Regions from separate parts of the Rhizobium zaerense genome, predicted to be linked through region 3. Evidence: predicted binding sites of a transcription regulator. Region 3 holds the regulator's gene; each other region holds the start of a gene.
The links. Region 3 encodes LexA, which represses DNA repair genes until DNA is damaged. Its sites were predicted from a motif close to TGTTCNNNNTGTGTTCNG; they were not measured.
Positions count from the first base shown of each region.

Region 1: a site for LexA is predicted at 3,247-3,264, ahead of ACS4RR_RS00395 (DNA recombination protein RmuC). Genes of this name have one in related genera too.
Region 2: a site for LexA is predicted at 3,299-3,316, ahead of ACS4RR_RS03175 (helicase-related protein). Genes of this name have one in related genera too.

Region 1 covers NZ_CM132690.1:71,793-77,498, reverse strand. The annotation lists gene ACS4RR_RS00405 (methyl-accepting chemotaxis protein) at 1-638, opposite strand, end outside; gene ACS4RR_RS00400 (ribokinase) at 984-1,883, opposite strand; gene ACS4RR_RS00395 (DNA recombination protein RmuC) at 1,988-3,214, opposite strand; gene ACS4RR_RS00390 (globin-coupled sensor protein) at 3,418-4,914, shown strand; gene def (peptide deformylase) at 5,012-5,527, shown strand; gene ACS4RR_RS00380 (FitA-like ribbon-helix-helix domain-containing protein) at 5,592-5,706, shown strand, end outside.
Region 2 covers NZ_CM132690.1:650,237-655,942, reverse strand. The annotation lists gene ACS4RR_RS03175 (helicase-related protein) at 1-3,137, opposite strand, end outside; gene ACS4RR_RS03170 (DUF3309 family protein) at 3,946-4,101, shown strand; gene ACS4RR_RS03165 (YMGG-like glycine zipper-containing protein) at 4,129-4,383, shown strand; gene ACS4RR_RS03160 (beta-ketoacyl-ACP reductase) at 4,797-5,522, opposite strand; gene ACS4RR_RS03155 (acetyl-CoA C-acetyltransferase) at 5,594-5,706, opposite strand, start outside.
Region 3 covers NZ_CM132690.1:3,163,393-3,169,098, forward strand. The annotation lists gene kdsA (3-deoxy-8-phosphooctulonate synthase) at 1-465, opposite strand, end outside; gene ACS4RR_RS15315 (VOC family protein) at 462-1,358, opposite strand; gene lexA (transcriptional repressor LexA) at 1,556-2,275, shown strand; gene ACS4RR_RS15325 (ComEC/Rec2 family competence protein) at 2,256-4,688, opposite strand; gene gltA (citrate synthase) at 4,979-5,706, shown strand, end outside.

The sequences.
Region 1 (5,706 bases), 1.8 Mb from region 3:
AGCGAAATATCGACACCGCCGACGCCGATCATCTTGCCGCCAGACATGACCGGATAGGCAATCGAGGTCAGCAGCGTCGGCACGTCCGTTCCCTCGGCCATATAGGGCGTCGTGATCGCGCCCTTGCCGCTGTCGGCGGCGAGCTTCCACCATGCGGCGGTATAATCATTGTCGAAGGTCGAATATTGGATGCCGCCGTCCTTGGTCTTCGACCAGTATGGCGTGAAGGCGCCGTTCTTGTTGGTGCCTTCGTCATTGTTGTTGGCGACCTCAGTGGTCTTGCCGTCAAGCGCGCCGAGTTGTTCGCAGAACCAGCTGCCGAAGGCGAAGGTGTTCTGCTCGAGATTGGCTTTCAGTACGTTGATCATGCCCTTGCGGTCGAGCGACTTGCCTTCATGGCCGCGGCCGATGACGCCCGACATGGTGCGAGCGGCGCTGGCGAGTTCGCCGACATTGGCGGCGATTTCATTGGCGATCGATTTCGCTTCGAGGTTGGCCTGATCCATCGTCAGCGTCTGGACGCGATCCCGGGTCTGGCCGATGAGGAAAAAATTCGAAACGATGAGAACAAGCGCGATGGCGATGCCGGTGATGACGATGAGTTTCGCGGCAAGCGATTTCATGCGAAAAATGAACATGGGGTCCTCGGGCAAGGATGCGCCGAACGGGCATTCTCCGGCGCAGGAGCGAAGGCTCGCCCCATCATGGGGCAGCCGCCTACAGCGCCGTGCGTCTTTTCGAGACGCGCAAAGGACGCTGTAGCACTTTGAATGGCTGCATAATTTCATCCTTAAATCGATTCCGATTTAAGGAATTATGCAGTCGACAGCTGGATTCCAAAAGCGCAGGGAACCGGCGGCCACGAGGAACATCGCCGGAAATCTCTTAAATTTGAATGAAACTCGATCGGTCGAGACAAGGAAAACCGCCGGAACGCCCTGAATTACAGGGCGTTTCGCCGGCGGTTTCGCAAAGAGACGCCCCTATATCCTGTCTGCGACTTCCTCGCTCAAGGGGATCGAAGGTTGCGCCCCGGCCTTGAGGCATGCGAGCGAACCGGCAACCGCCGCACGACGCAGCGCCGAGACAAAATCGAGGCCTTCGTCGAGGCTGGCAGCGAAATAGCCGCAGAATGTGTCTCCGGCGCCGACCGTATCGACAGGTTCGATCTTGAGACCCTGCGCTCGTGAAATCGCCCCGTCGCGGATGGCGATGACCCCGTCGGCACCGAGCGTCACGATCAGCGTCTGGCCCGTCTCCGCATGCAGGCGCGCAAGGGCTGCCTCGCGTGCTTGGGCGTCCATGCCCTCCTGTCCGGCAAGCCGCTCGAACTCGGTTTCGTTGGCAATGACGATATCGGCAAGTCGGCCGAGACGCGGCGCATCGGGGATCAGCGGCGCGAGGTTGAGGATGCTGGTGACGCCCTTGGCGCGGGCGGCCGACAGCGCACGTTCGACGGCAGCAGCTGGCACTTCGAGCTGCAGCATCAGGATATCGCCTTCGTTCATGCGGCCGATCGCCGTCTCGGCATCGGCAGGCGTGACCTGGCCATTGGCGCCGGGAACGACGGCAATCATGTTCTCGCCGTCGCCGCCGACAAGGATCAGCGCCGTGCCTGTCGGACCGTCGACATGGTTGATGAGGGAAAGGTCGGTGCCTGCATCATCGAGCAGGGCCAGCGCCTCCGCAGCGAAAGCATCCTTGCCGACGGCGCCGGCCATATGCACGTAGCGGCCGGCGCGCCGCGCTGCCAGCGCCTGGTTGGCGCCCTTGCCGCCGGCGGCCGTCGCAAAGCCGTTGCCGGCCACCGTCTCACCGGGCTTCGGCAGGCGCTCGGTCGTGGCGATGAGATCCATGTTGATGGACCCGAAAACTGTGATCATGAATGTGTCCCGTCTTCTAGAGCATGATGCCGAAAAGTGTGATCGGTTTTCGGCCGACATCATGCTCCTACTGTTTCATGCGGGCGAGACACTGCCCGAAGCGATCACTCCTCGTCAACCACCCGGAGCTTCAGAAGACCGGTGCGGCTTTCTACCGATTTGGCCGCGGCCTCGCCGTCGCGGGCGGGGGGTGCATCGCCGCCGCCCGCCTCAAATTCCAGCGCTTCGATCTTGGCGCCGCGTTTGGTCAGCTTGTCGGCCGACGTGACCACCATGTCGATATCCTTCTGCGCCATGGCGAAATGGCCTTGCAGCTTGCGCACCCGCTCGTCGAGGCGGCTGAGATCGTCCATCAGGATTGCCACCTCGCCCTGGATCAGATGCGCCTGCGCCCGCATGCGCTGATCCTTGAGCACGGCCTGGATGACCTGGATCGACAACATCAGCAGCGACGGCGAGACGATGACGATACGCGCGCGGTGCGCCTTCTGCACCACCGGCTCGAAGTGCTCGTGGATCTCGGCGAAGATCGATTCGGATGGCACGAAGAGAAAGGCCGTATCCTGCGTTTCCCCCTGGATCAGATATTTCTCGGAAATGTCTCGGATATGGATTTCCATATCGCGGCGGAACTGCTGGCCGGCGATCTTGCCTGCCTCGGGGCTGCCGGCGTCGCGGATCGCGTTCCAGGCTTCGAGCGGAAATTTCGCGTCGATCACCAGCGGCGGCGCGCCGTTCGGCATGCGGATCGTGCAGTCCGGCCGTGAACCGTTGGACAGCGTCTGCTGGAAGGCGTAGGCGCCCATCGGCAGACCGTCGGCAACAATCGTTTCCATCCTGGACTGGCCGAAGGCGCCGCGCGTCTGCTTGTTGGACAGAATGGCCTGCAGTCCGACGACATCCTTGGCGAGCGTCTGGATATTGTTCTGCGCGGCATCGATGACCGCCAGCCGCTCCTGCAGCCTTTGCAGGTTCTCATGCGTCGATTTCGTCTGCTCGGTGATCGTCGAGCTCATGCGCTGCGACATGCCGTCGAGGCGCTGGCTGATCGTCTGGTTGAGTTCGCTCTGCCGCGCGCCGAAGACCTCGGTCATCGCCGCGATGCGGCCCTGCATCTCGGCCTGGATCTTCAAAAGCTCGGCCATCCGCGCTTCGTTTTCCTCGGCACGAAAGCTCGCTTCCTCCGCCTGCTCGCGGCGAAGGCTGGCGCCGCGCAGCAGAAGCACGATCACTAGCAGGGCGAGGGCGGCGAGAACGCCGCCGGCAAGCGCCAGCATGGCCGGACTGATCGAGGCAAGGGAAAGGGCGAGCGATTCGGAATGGATGGTCATGCGGCAAGCATAACAGAAGAAACGGCGATATATAGATCAAAACGTGAACGGAATGGACGGCGTGCAATATCCTCGCACGCTATCGTTCTTCTCGCTCGGCGAGAAGAAATCGCCGTCCGATTTAACGATTGCTCAACCATATTGGCCAAAACCTGCGGCGCAGAAATTCCGTCCCGCGCCGCGCGCCAAGTACAGAGATCTCCATGACCGCCCAGCAGACCGACAATGCCCTCAGGCAGCGCCTCGATTTCATCGAACTGGATGAGGCGGCGCGCAAGTCGATGCGGGATCTGCGCCCTGTGATATCAGAGCTGATCGGCGGCGCCCTCGACAAATTCTACGCCAAGATCGCCAAGACCCCTGCTGTCGCCGGCTTCTTCGCCGATAAGAATCACGTCGGCCATGCCAAGAAGCGCCAGCAGGATCATTGGGCCAATCTTGCCGGCGGCGCGTTCGATGAGAGCTATGTCAACGGCGTGACCGCAGTCGGCCGCACCCACGCCCGCATCGGGCTGGAGCCGCGCTGGTATATCGGCGGTTACGCCATCGTCATGTCCGAGCTCGTCAAAGGCATCATGGAGAAGCAGTGGCCGTCGATCTTTGCGCGCCGAGAGGGCAAGGCATTGGCCGAGAAGCTGTCGGCCGTCATCAAATCAGGCATGCTCGACGTGGATTATTCCATCTCGGTCTATCTGGAAACGCTCGAAGCCAAGCGTCGCGCCTTGGAAGAAGAGCGCGCCCAGGCCGAATCCGACCAGGCGATCGCCCTGGAGCAACTGCGCCGCGGTCTGGAAGCGCTGTCGAAAGGCGATCTTGAAGCCACCCTGCCGTCCGACCTGCCGGGCAATTTCAGGCAGATGGCCGAGGATTACAACCGCGCCGTCAGGGCGCTAAGCCAGTCCTTCGCCTCCGTACGCGAGACCTCGGGCCATATCATGAGCGGCGCCGACGTTATATCCAATGCGACCAACGATCTGGCGCTACGAACCGCCCAGCAGGCGGCAGGCGTCGAGGAGAGCTCGGCCGCCCTGCAGCAGCTGTCCGTCAGCGTCGGCCAGACGGCCGCCAATGCCGAGAAGGCTTCGGCCGCGGTGCGCGAGACGCAAGAGAAGGCGAAGAACTCCGGTGAACTCGTCACCAGTGCTGTCTCGGCGATGGCCGGCATCGAGAAATCCTCGACCGGGATCTCCAAGATCATCGGCGTCATCGATGAGATCGCCTTCCAGACCAACCTGCTGGCGCTGAACGCTGGTGTCGAGGCGGCCCGCGCCGGTGATGCCGGCAAGGGTTTTGCCGTTGTCGCCCAGGAAGTGCGCCAGCTCGCCCAGCGGACCGCGGAAGCGGCCAAGGAGATCAAGAACCTGATCTCGCAGAGCTCGACCCAGGTCAACGAGGGCGTCGGCATCGTCTCCAGCACCGGTGAGGCGCTGAGCGATATGATCAGCCGCATCGATATCATCAACCGTTTCGTCGCCGATATCGCCGCGGCCGCCCGCGATCAGGCGACTGGCGTCAACGAGGTCAGCCTCGCCGTCCGCAACATGGGTGTGATCACCCAGCAGAATTCGGACATGGTCGAGCACTCCTCGGCAGAAACCCGCCGGCTCAAGGATGAGGTGGAGAGCCTGATTGAGCTGCTGCGGCGCTTCCGCGCCCGGCCGGAGGGACGTTCCGCCGGTGCTGCTCGACGGGCTGCTTGAGGCCAATATGGCGAAATTCCAGGCGGGGATGCAAAAAATCGTATTCCCCGCCTGCCGGATAATTCCATAGTCGGAAAAGATGGGTTATGGGAACGCCATGACCATCAAGCCACTCATCATTCTTCCCGATCCCGTTCTCCGCCAGCTGTCCAAGCCGATCGAGCGGGTGGATGCCGACCTCCAGCGTCTTGCCGACGATATGTTGGAAACGATGTACGACGCGCCGGGCATCGGCCTTGCCGCCATCCAGATCGGCGTGCCGCGCCGCATGCTCGTCATCGACATCTCGCGCGAGGGCGAGGAAAAGCAGCCGCAGGTCTTCATCAATCCGGAGATCCTGACATCCTCCGACGAGCGCTCCGTCTATGAGGAAGGCTGCCTTTCGATTCCAGACTATTATGCCGAGGTCGAACGCCCGGCCACCGTCTCGGTCAAGTATCTCGACCGCAACGGCAAGGAACAGACCGTGGAAGCCGACGGCCTGCTCGCCACCTGCCTGCAGCACGAGATCGACCACCTGAACGGTGTGCTCTTCATCGATCACATATCGCGGCTGAAGCGGGAGATGGTGATCAAGAAATTCACCAAGGCAGCGAAGTCCAAGGCGCTCTGACGCTGCGTTGAAAATTTGCCGGCGAGGCACTATGATATCACTGATATCATGACGGAGGTGCCGAATGGGTGATTTTCTGATCAGAAATATTTCCGAGGCAATGAAGCGAGACATTGCGGAATCGGCGCAGCGGAGCGGAAACAGCCTTTCTGACGAGGCCAAGGAGCTTTTGCGGGAAG
Region 2 (5,706 bases), 2.4 Mb from region 3:
GGCTGTGAGCCGCTACGATTGTTGTTGCGGTCGTTACGATCGTTACGCTCACCGCGATCCTTGCGATCGCCACGCTCCTGCCGGTCGCCACGCGGCTGGTCGCCCCGTGGTTGGTTGTTGCGGTCGCCTCTTGCCTGCTGCGGCCGGCCGCCATCGCGACCGGCGCCGTCCTTGCCGCGGTTCTGGCGATTGTTGTCGCGGCCGTCGCCACCGCGATTGCCCTCGCCGCCTTCACCGCTGCCCGGCCGGCGATTGCGGTCGCCGCGCTCCTGGCTTTGACCGCGCTGCTCGCCCTGGCCGCCACGGCGTTCGCCATGCCCGCCACGCGCCTGGCGCTGATTGTCGTTGCGACCGCCAAGACGCCACAGAAGAACCGGCTTCGGTTCCGCCGGCTCGCCGGCTTCCCCAGATGCAGGTACTGTTTCATCGGAAGCCGATACCGCTTCCGCAGGAGCGGATGTCTCGATCGGTTCGGCCGGAGCGGCGATTTCGACCCCTTCCGCCACGGGCGCCTCCGCGACTGCCGAAGCCGCCTCGGTTGCGGCGGGCTCGGCAGCAGTCTCTTCTGCCGCGCCGTCGGCATCGTCGTGGTCGGCCTTTTCGGCTGTTTCTTCCGCGGGCGCTTGCGCGCTGGCGGCGGGCGCTGAGGCTGCATCCTGCGTCGCAAGATGTGCCGACGCTTCTTCCGCCTTCACGGCATCGGCGCGATAGCCGAGACCCTTGAGGATTTCTTCCATGTCCTCGAGTGTCGCACCGAGGATCGACAGCATCGCCGTCGTCGTCGTGAAGCGGCGGCCGTCATAGGCGCCCTCCGGACGGTTGTTCTGACCGGGCTTCCATTGCAGCAGCGGACGGATGATATCGGCAAGCCGTTCCAGGATGTCGATACGCACGGCACGCTTGCCGAGGAAACGGAAGCCGGCGAGCTTGTAGAACATCCGCTCGAAGCTCGGATCGGTGACGACGGAGGTGCGGCCGGCGGCAAGCACGGGAATGAGATCGCCGTAGCCCGGCTTGTCCAAACCGTCGTTCTTCAGCGCCCAGAGCAGCGTGATGAGTTCGGCCGGCGCCGGCTTCAGAAGTGCCGGAACGAAGATATGATAGGCGCCGAAACGCACGCCGTAGCGGCGCATGGAGGCGCGGGCTTCCTGGTCCAGCGACTTCACCTCCTCGGTCACGTCGCGGCGGAACAGCACCCCGAGATTCTCGACGAGCTGGAAGGCAAGCCCCTTGGCGAGCCCCTGCAGGTCCTCGGCGCGCGACAGATCATCGAGCGGCTTCAGCACCGTGCTGATATGATGATTGACGAAGCGCTCGATGCGCGCGGCAACGTGATCGCGGGCATTGCCCGTCAGTTGCTCGTCGGCCAGCAGGATCACGCGCGGACGCATGATGTGATCGCTGCCCGAAAGCCGCGCCACCGGGTCGCCCAGCCAACGGATCAACCCATCCGAACCGATCACCAGATCGCTGTTGCCGGCGGCATGCATCCGGGCCGCGCGGGCTTCGAACTCGAGCCCGAGCGCCTTCTGCGACGCAGCCTGAACCGCCTTGGCATCCGGTCCGTCCGTTCCCGCCACCGGCGTGAAACGGAATCCGCTCAACTGCCCTACATGATGTCCTTCAACGAAGACATCGCCATTCACACTGATTTCAGCTTCCAGCATCGCATTCTCTCTCAGGCGCTTCATGAGCACAGATGTCCTGCGATCAACAAAGCGTTTCGTCAACCTTTCATGTAACGCGTCGGACAATCGATCTTCGATTTCCCGCGTCTTTTCCTGCCAGTGTGTCGGATCGGCAAGCCAACCGGGCCGATCTGAAACGTAGGTCCAGGTCCTTATCTGCGCGATTCGCGCCGAAAGCGTGTCAATTTCGCCATCTGTTCGATCGGAGCGATGAACCTGCTCCGCAAGAAACTGCTCGTTCACCGTGCCATAGCGGACGAGATCGGAAAAGAGGGTCGAGATAAGATCGGCATGTTGTGCTGGGGTGATACGCCGATAGTCGGGAAGCGCGCAAGCCTCCCAGAGTTTTTCGACGCGCGCCGGCCTGTCGGCGAGATCGATGACCTCGGGATAACGCGAAAGCTGCTCCAGCGCCTGCTGGTCGACCGCAGGCAGCGCCCGCGTCAGCCCCGGCACACGCGGCCCGACCTCAAGGCTGGCGCGCAGCGACGCGATTGAGGAGAAGTCCATCTCCGTCGTCCGCCACTGCAAAACCTTGACGTTATCGAACTCGTGTCCTTCGATGCGCTGCACCAGCTCGTCGTCAAAAGGCGAGACTTGTCCGGTGACGCCGAAGGTCCCGTCTCGCACGTGCCGCCCGGCGCGGCCAGCGACCTGGCCGAGTTCGCCCGGATTGAGATTGCGGAACTGGTAACCGTCGAATTTCCGGTCCTGGGCAAAGGCGACGTGATCGACATCGAGGTTGAGGCCCATGCCGATCGCATCGGTCGCCACCAGGTATTCGACGTCGCCCGCCTGATAGAGCGCCACCTGCGCATTGCGGGTGCGCGGGCTGAGCGCACCGAGCACGACCGCCGCGCCGCCGCGCTGCCGGCGAATGAGCTCGGCGATGGCATAGACCTCGTCGGCGGAGAAGGCGACGATGGCCGAGCGCTGCGGCAGCCGGGTGATCTTCTTCTGCCCGGCATAGAAAAGATGCGAAAGCCGCGGCCGCTCGACGATTGTGATGCCGGGCAGGAGCTGCTGCAGGATCGGCCGCATTGTCGCCGCGCCGAGCAACAGCGTTTCCTCGCGGCCGCGAAGATGCAGGATGCGGTCGGTGAAGATATGGCCACGCTCGAGATCGCCGGCGAGCTGCACCTCGTCGATCGCGACGAAGGCGGCTCTGGTCTCTCGCGGCATCGCCTCGACAGTGCAGACGGAAAAACGCGCATTGGGCGGCGAAATCTTTTCCTCGCCGGTGACCAGGGCCACATTCTGTACGCCGACCTTCTCCACCACCCGCGTATAGACCTCGCGCGCCAGCAGCCGGAGCGGCAGGCCGATCACGCCCGTTCCGTGCGCGACCATGCGCTCGATGGCATAATGGGTCTTGCCGGTATTGGTCGGCCCGAGCACCGCGGTCACACCGCGCCCGCTCAGAATCATCGGCTGCGAAGTCAGAGTCATGGGTCCATGCAAATGAGGCGGGTGGCCCCAGGAAAATCTCGGCTCCTCGGTGGAAGCAGAGAACACATGGACAGCTGCCGCCGCAAACGCAAGGGCAGATTTCAAAATGTCTCGGGGATTACGACCTTTGCGAGTCGTGCGGAATGCCCGAATGTCCGATTCGGAACAGCGTGAGAACGAATCAGCGACGAATCGCTGACTCCCGCTGATTCAGCTTTTGTTCACGGCTAAGTATTGATTTTGAATCACTTTTTCCCACTAGATGCTGAATCATGAGACTCTCTCCCGTTTGCATTTTCGAGGTCGCGGGTGACGATTCCCGCCCCGATGTTGAACGGATGAATATCCGCCCGAAATTAACCTCTCGACCAAAGCCGGAACGAATCGGAGACGAATCGCTGACTCCGCCGTTTTCGCCTTTCGTTCACGACAATATCTGGTAGCGGCTTCAGGTCCGGGTGCTAGATGCGGATCGGCGGCAGATCCTTTCGCGCCGCCTCGTCGCATCGGCATCAATCTTTCAGGAGCCGGATTCAGATGGCGTTAAGTCAAGGCGGCCAATATCGCAGTTCCGATCAAACACGGAACGAATCGCTGACAGATCGGCGACATCGCGATTTTCCCGATTTGTTCACCGCAACATATTGTATTTACATGTCTTTTTAACCATAGTGGCAATTTCCGGAAATAACGCAACTTAAACCGTGAATCAGGCGCCGTCACATTTCCGGAGCTGAACCGGGAACAAAAATCGCCAATGTGTGTTTCTCGTCCATCCAAATTGCCGATGAGATGAAGGAAACACACCATGCTTGGCACAATACTTCTTATTATCCTCATTCTGCTCTTGATCGGAGCCCTGCCGAATTGGGGTTATAGCCGTGGCTGGGGCTATGGACCTTCCGGCGGTTTAGGGCTAGTTCTCGTGATTATCATTATCCTTGTACTAATGGGCCGCATCTAAAGCCCAACTAACCTGGGGAGTTACGACATGATGAAGAAGATTGTTCTTATTGGTGCCCTCGTCGGCGCCTTGGCATCCTGCACGGCGACCGAGCAAGGCACGGCGATCGGCGCCGGCACGGGCGCTGTTATCGGCGGTGTCGTCACCAACAGCTGGGGTGGTGCCGCTGTCGGCGCCGTTGCCGGCGGCCTGACCGGCGCACTCATCGGCCACTCGGTCGAACGCCGCGGCTACTGCGTCTACCGCGACCGCTATGGCCGCCGCTACGAGGCCCGCTGCTGATCGGCAAAAACATCTCGGACTCCCAACGGGCGCTTCGGCGCCCGTTTTTCTTTGGCTGCCGCATCCGTCAACGCGACGTTGACAATTGGCTGCGAAAGTCAAATCTACCGCCGCCAAACGGCTAGGTACATATTTCCTTTGCGAGCGCAACGGACAGGCAAAGCCGCCCGGCGCACCGGAAAGGAAACGTTTCCATGATTCACACTTTGCTGAATTCCCTCGTCGCCGTTCTCATCGCGTCGGCTTTCCTGGCGACCGCGATATCAGTCCTCAGCAGCGAAGATCGCTCGCTGCGCAAAGTGCCGGCCAGAGTTCGGCCACAGCGACGTCCATAAACAGAGATTGGCGCGTTCAGCCGGACGCGCCAATTGCTTTGAATCTGATCTCTACTGTCGACTCCAAGACCGAAATGTCTAGGCGAAGAACTGTCCGCCATTGGCCGTCAGCGTCGAACCGGTGATGAAACCGGCATCGTCGGAGACGAGGAAGGTGACGCAGCGCGCGATCTCTTCCGGTTCGCCGAGACGGCCGACGGGGATCTGCGGAATGATGCGTTCGTTCAGCACCTTCTCCGGCACGGCAAGCACCATTTCCGTTCCGATGTAACCGGGGCAAATGGCGTTGACGGTGATGTTCTTGTTCGCCCCTTCCTGGGCCAGCGCCTTGGTGAAACCGAGATCGCCCGCCTTGGCCGCCGAATAGTTCACCTGGCCCATCTGGCCCTTCTGCCCGTTGATCGACGAGATATTGACGATACGGCCGAAGCTGCGGTCACGCATGCCGGTCCAGACCTGATGCGTCATGTTGAACAGGCCGGTGAGGTTGGTATTGATCACCTCGTGCCATTGCTGCTGCGTCATCTTGTGGAACATCGCGTCGCGGGTGATGCCGGCATTGTTGACGAGGATTTCGACCGGACCGATCTCGCTTTCGACCCTGGCAATTCCCTCGCCGCAGGCGAGGTAATCCGAAACATCCCATTTGAACACCGGAACGCCGGTAACGTCGTGGAAGGCTTTGGCCTTCTCGTCGTTGCCGGCATAGCTGGCAGCGACCCTGTATCCGGCATTTTTCAGTGCCATGGATATTGCCGCGCCGATGCCGCGTGTGCCCCCGGTGACCAAAGCCACTCTGCTCATGTTCCGCTCCCCTATTGTTTTTCGCCTCGCCGCTTGGCGGGATCTTCAATCAAACATGGATCGTATGCTATTTAAAGCGCTTCAAAGCACATGGCCACACCCATGCCACCGCCGATGCAAAGCGTGGCGAGACCTTTCTTCGCGCCGCGGCGCTTCATTTCGAACAGCAGCGTGTTGAGAATGC
Region 3 (5,706 bases):
CATATCCCAGGGAGCGAGGAACTGGCCCTTCTTGACGTTGACGACGCGGCCGGTCTTGGCCGCGGCAATAAGAAGGTCGGTCTGGCGGCAAAGGAAGGCCGGGATCTGCAGGACGTCGACGATCTTTGCCACCTCGGCGCATTGTTCGGCGGTATGAACGTCGGTCAGGACGGGAAAGCCGAATTCCTTCTTGAGGTCGGCAAAGACCTCCATGCCCTTTTCGATCCCGATACCGCGTTCGGCCGAGAGCGAGGTCCGGTTCGCCTTGTCGAAGGAACTCTTGTAGACGAGGCCGATGCCGAGCCTTCCGCAAAGCTCCTTCAGCGTGCCGGCGACCATGAAGGCGTGGTCGCGGCTCTCCATCTGGCAGGGACCGGCAATTAGCGACAGGCGGCCGGTATTGGAAAAGGTGACCTGGCCTTGGCCTTCGCCGACCCTGACGTCGGAATTCGTATCAGTGCTCATCGTGTTTCCTCGAAGGCGAAGAGCGTGCCCTGCCCGGGCGCGGGCTTCACCAGAATGCGATTGTTCTTGCGCGTGTATGTCACCCCGTTAGCAGCCAAATGCGCTTCTGTCACGGCAAGATCGGCAACAGCAAAGAGGATTGCCCGGCCGCGCAGGCCGCGATCTGCGGATGAGCCGGCGATGTCGAAATAGGCCTCCAGCCCTTCCGGCGTCATCAGACCGATTTTCGCATTTGACGCCGCGACATTGACGCCGAAACCGGTTTTCTCGACTGCCGATTGCGCCGCTGCAAGGCCGACGAAGGCAGCGAATGCGGCCGGTTCCGGCGCGCAAAGCGCGATCTCCGTTATGCCGGTCACGCCATTGGCATGCGTCTCCAGCGCGGCGCGGTCGGCCGGCAGCGGATTGATACGCTCGACGGTGAAGAGCAAGAGATCAGGCGCGCGCAGGTCGCCGGCAAAAGCCAGCTTGAAGCCGGCAATCGTCTCGGAGCCGTCCGGCATCGTCATCGGCCGGTTGAACTGCAGCATCTCCCCGGCGCTCGACCCGTTGCCGACGAAATCCTGATGATCGATGCCGGCATCCTTGCTGCCGAAGGCCACCGCCGAAAGCCCCTCCGCGCCGCAACGGAAGCGGAAAGCCCGGTTGCGAGCGGTGAAGACATTGCCTCGTCGCGCCGATGCCTCGCTCTCCTCGACGCTCGCGATCCCGAGCGGCTCCAGATAGGTCTTGTCGGCAAAGAAGACGCAGGCATTCTCCGTTCCGAAGGGATGGCGCGCATCGGCGGCAACGGTGAAGCCGAGCTTGCCGAGCCTTTCGCGCGCCAGATCGATGTCGACGACCGGCAGCACGACATGATCCAGCGGGTACGGTTTGGTGGAATGCGTGTTCATCATATCCCTCCTCAAATCGGCAAGAGATGTGCGACAGCGCCACCCTCAATGCAAGACATGTGTCCAATCCGGCGAATGAAAATAAGAATCTCGACGAGTTGGTGCCAAGTTTTACGGAAATTTAGCTACTTGCGGAACACATATGGAACATATAGTGTCTGTTCTGGATTTGTTTCAATCACGAGGTCACAACGTCGATGCTCACGCGCAAACAACAGGAGCTTCTCCTTTTCATTCATGAGCGCATGAAGGAATCCGGCGTTCCGCCATCTTTCGACGAAATGAAGGATGCCCTGGACCTCGCTTCGAAGTCCGGGATTCATCGCTTGATTACAGCGCTCGAGGAACGTGGCTTCATTCGCCGCCTACCGAACCGGGCCCGCGCGATCGAGGTCATCAAGCTTCCGGAGGCCTACAGCCCCAGCATCCAGCCGCGGCGTGGCTTTTCGCCGAGCGTCATCGAGGGCAGCCTCGGCAAGCCACAGCCGGTCGCCGCTCCTGCCCCTGCAAAACCCGTCGCCGACAACGGCAACTCGGTCTCCGTGCCGGTCATGGGCCGCATCGCCGCCGGTGTTCCGATCTCGGCGATCCAGAACAACACCCACGACATCGTCGTTCCGGCCGACATGCTCGGTTCCGGTGAACATTATGCGCTGGAGGTCAAGGGCGATTCGATGATCGACGCCGGCATCTTTGACGGCGACACCGTGATCATCCGCAACGGCAGCACCGCAAGTCCTGGCGACATCGTCGTTGCTCTCGTCGACGACGAGGAAGCGACACTCAAACGCTTCCGCCGCAAGGGCGCCTCGATTGCGCTCGAAGCCGCCAACCCGGCTTACGAGACCCGGATTTTCGGGCCGGACCGTGTCAAGGTTCAGGGCAAGCTCGTCGGTCTTATTCGCCGCTATCACTGACCTTGGCTAGACCGGGCTCGGTAAAACTATTGCTGCGCCAGTCATAGGCGCGATGGCGCATCCATGGCCGCGACAATGCATCGAATGCGGTTGCCACCTCCAGGCCGGCGTTCGTGAAGCGCAACTCGACGGAACCGGTCCTGCGCAGCGTTTCACCGGTGAAGAGCGTCGCACCTGAGCGGCAGCTGTTGAAGCGCAGGCGGACCGACGTCACGACGATATCGGCGGCGTCGCATGCGGGGCCGAGATAGGCGGCATTGTCGATGACGGCCACGACCTGGCCATTGCCAAGCCTTGATGTGCACCAGGCCTTTTTGACGCAGGAAAAGCGGTTTGCTTCACCGGCCGCTGCGGCTGCACGCATCGCGGTCCTCGCTTCGGTCTGCTGATCGCGGGAAAGCCTGACGCGGCGGTCTTCTCCCTCCGGCGGGATAGCAGGACCATCCAGCATCTTCGGCGGATCATGCGTCGGCAGGACCAGCGCTCTCTGCCATTGGTCGAAGATGAAATCCGGCGGTCGTTCACGGTTGGACGCCATTGCTGCCGCCTCGACGACCGCGACGAGATTGCCATCCTCCGAAATCACCAGATCCGGCGGCCGGGGAACCGGTAGAAGGAACAGGATGAGCGTCGAGACTGCGATGATCGATGTGCCGGAATGGCGCAGTCGCGTCCGGAGCAGCGTCAGCAGAAGAAAGCCTGCCACGGCGACCGCGAAATACCAGCCGGGCAAACGGCCAACGTCGATATTGCCGCCCCAGCCGGATACCGTCTTTGCGACCGCGATCACCAGATCGAGGCCGAATCCGACGACCTTCCAGGCCCAAACATCCAGACCGAAAGGCATGAGCAGCATCGCCAGCAGCCCGGCCGGCATGACGATAAAGGAGATGATCGGCATCGTCGCGAGGTTTGCCGGCAGGCCATAGGCGGTCAGGCGATGAAAATGCTCGATCGAAAACAGCGCGGTTGAAAAGCCGCCGATCAGCGACGTCAGGAAGACGCCGCCGAAGAAACCCGCAACCGTAACGACCGGCCTGATGATCGGCAGCTTGAGGAAGGCGTTTTCGCGGACGCGCCGGTCCTTCCACAGCTGATAGCCCGAGACCAGCGCCAATGTCGCGGCAAAGGACATCTGGAAGCTCGGACCCAAGACCTCGGACGGCGAAATGGCGATGATGACGAGCGCGGAGAGCGCGACATTGCGCAGGCTGATCGACGGCCGGTCGAAGAAGACGGCAATCAACATGATGGCCATCATGATGAAGGCGCGTTCGGCAGAGACCCCAAAGCCCGAGATCAGGAAATAGGCGGTCACGGCGATGAGCGCGCCGGCGGCAGCGATCTTCTTCGTCGGATAGGCCTCAGCGACGCCGGGAAAGAGGCTGAGCAACATCCGGAACCCAACGAAGAAGATACCGGCCGACAGCGCCATGTTGAGGCCGGAGATGGCGACGATATGAGCCAGGCCGGACTGGCGCAGCGCTTCCGTCGTCTCATTCGAGATGGCGCGCCGCTCGTCCGTCACCAGAGCAGCGGCGAAAGCGCCGGTGTCGCCAGGCAAGATCGACCTTATGCGGTCGCCAATGCCGCTGCGCAGCCGGTAGAGCCCTTCGAGCAGAGCTTCCCACGTCGATCTTGCCGCCTGCGGACCTGCCTGCCAGTCGACCTTCGACGGCGCGCCGTAGAAGAAGCCGTTCGCGCCGATTCCATCGAAATAGGCACCGAAGGAGAAGTCGTTGAGCTCAGGAAGTGCTGGACCTGCCGGCGGCGTCAGCCGCGCCCTGCCGGTTATGATATCACCGATCTCGATGGGCGCGTCTGCGCCGCGGGTGATCGCAGTTATGCGTTCGGGCGACCGCTTCACTTCCGGCGCCTCCGTACCGGTGACGGCAAGAATGTAGCGCCACCGGCCGCGACCGTCGCCTTCGCGCCGTTCCACACGGCCGGTCACCGTCGTCGTGACGGCGGAATCGAGGATCACGGTCGAAGCCCGCCAGCTCTCGAGCTGCGCGGAGGCCATGCCGCAGGCCACAAGTGCAAGCGCCAGCAGCGTTGCCCGCAATGCCGCCCGGCTGCGGCTGGCGATGAGAACGGCGACGATCAGCAGCAACAGGCAGAGCAGCGATGCAACGAGCGGAAAGTCCGATGCCGCGAGAAACCAGAAGGCTGACCCGGCACCGAGGAAGACAGGCGAGACAAGCAGCAGACGGCCGTGGTCCGCCTCTTCGCTCAGCATCCGCATGCCGATACGCAGCGATTGCGAGGCTGCTGCCGGCAGCCGGTGCCGCAAGGGGCTCGTCGACTGCGTTCTTGTCGGGCGCGTCACCATGACAGGTGGAGAAAAACCGGCGGAGTCGGCGAGGCCTTCGCCTGCTTCCGGCCGCAATTCGACTGTGGTCAACTCCTGCATGTGCCGCCCAAGCCCAGCTGCGAAGGCGGCCAGAATGCAACCTCCGATCAAATCCGGCAAGCATAATCGATTGAAATACGAGGGAAAATCGCAAGCGCCAAAAGACGAGTTGAATCATCGGCTTCCGATATGCGTGCGGCTCATCGCTGCAGTGCCTAAAAGGTGATACCGCAATGCACAAAATGCCGTCACGGTAACTTGGCATTAGCTTCGCGATCATATAGCTATCGGTGAGGACGCTTAACCCCTATGGCGCTTTTATGGCGCCACCGCCATTTCGGAGGATCAGCATGACGGATCAAAGCGCTACAATAAAAATCGGTGACAAGTCTGTCGACCTTGCTGTCAAAAGCGGCACGATCGGCCCGAGCGTCATCGATATCGGTGCCCTCTACAAGAATACGGCTTCCTTCACCTACGATCCGGGTTTCACCTCGACGGCATCCTGTGAATCGAAAATCACTTACATCGACGGCGACGAAGGTGTCCTGTTGCACCGCGGCTATCCGATCGAGCAGCTCGCCGAGCATGGCGACTTCCTCGAGGTCTGCTACCTGCTGCTTTACGGCGAACTGCCGACCACCGTGCAGAAGAAGGATTTCGATTATCGCGTCACGCACCACACCATGGTGCACGAGCAGATGAGCCGCTTCTTCACCGGCTTCCGCCGCGATGCGCATCCGATGGCCGTCATGTGCGGCTGCGTCGGCGCGCTGTCGGCCTTCTATCACGACTCCACCGACATCACCGATCCGCACCAGCGCATGGTCGCCAGCCTGCGCATGATCGCCAAGATGCCGACGCTTGCCGCCATGGCCTACAAGTACCATATCGGCCAGCCCTTCGTTTATCCGAAGAACGACCTCGACTATGCCTCGAACTTCCTGCGCATGTGCTTTGCCGTGCCTTGCGAGGAATATGTGGTCAATCCGGTGCTTGCCCGCGCCATGGACCGCATCTTCATCCTGCATGCCGATCACGAGCAAAACGCCTCGACCTCGACCGTCCGTCTCGCCGG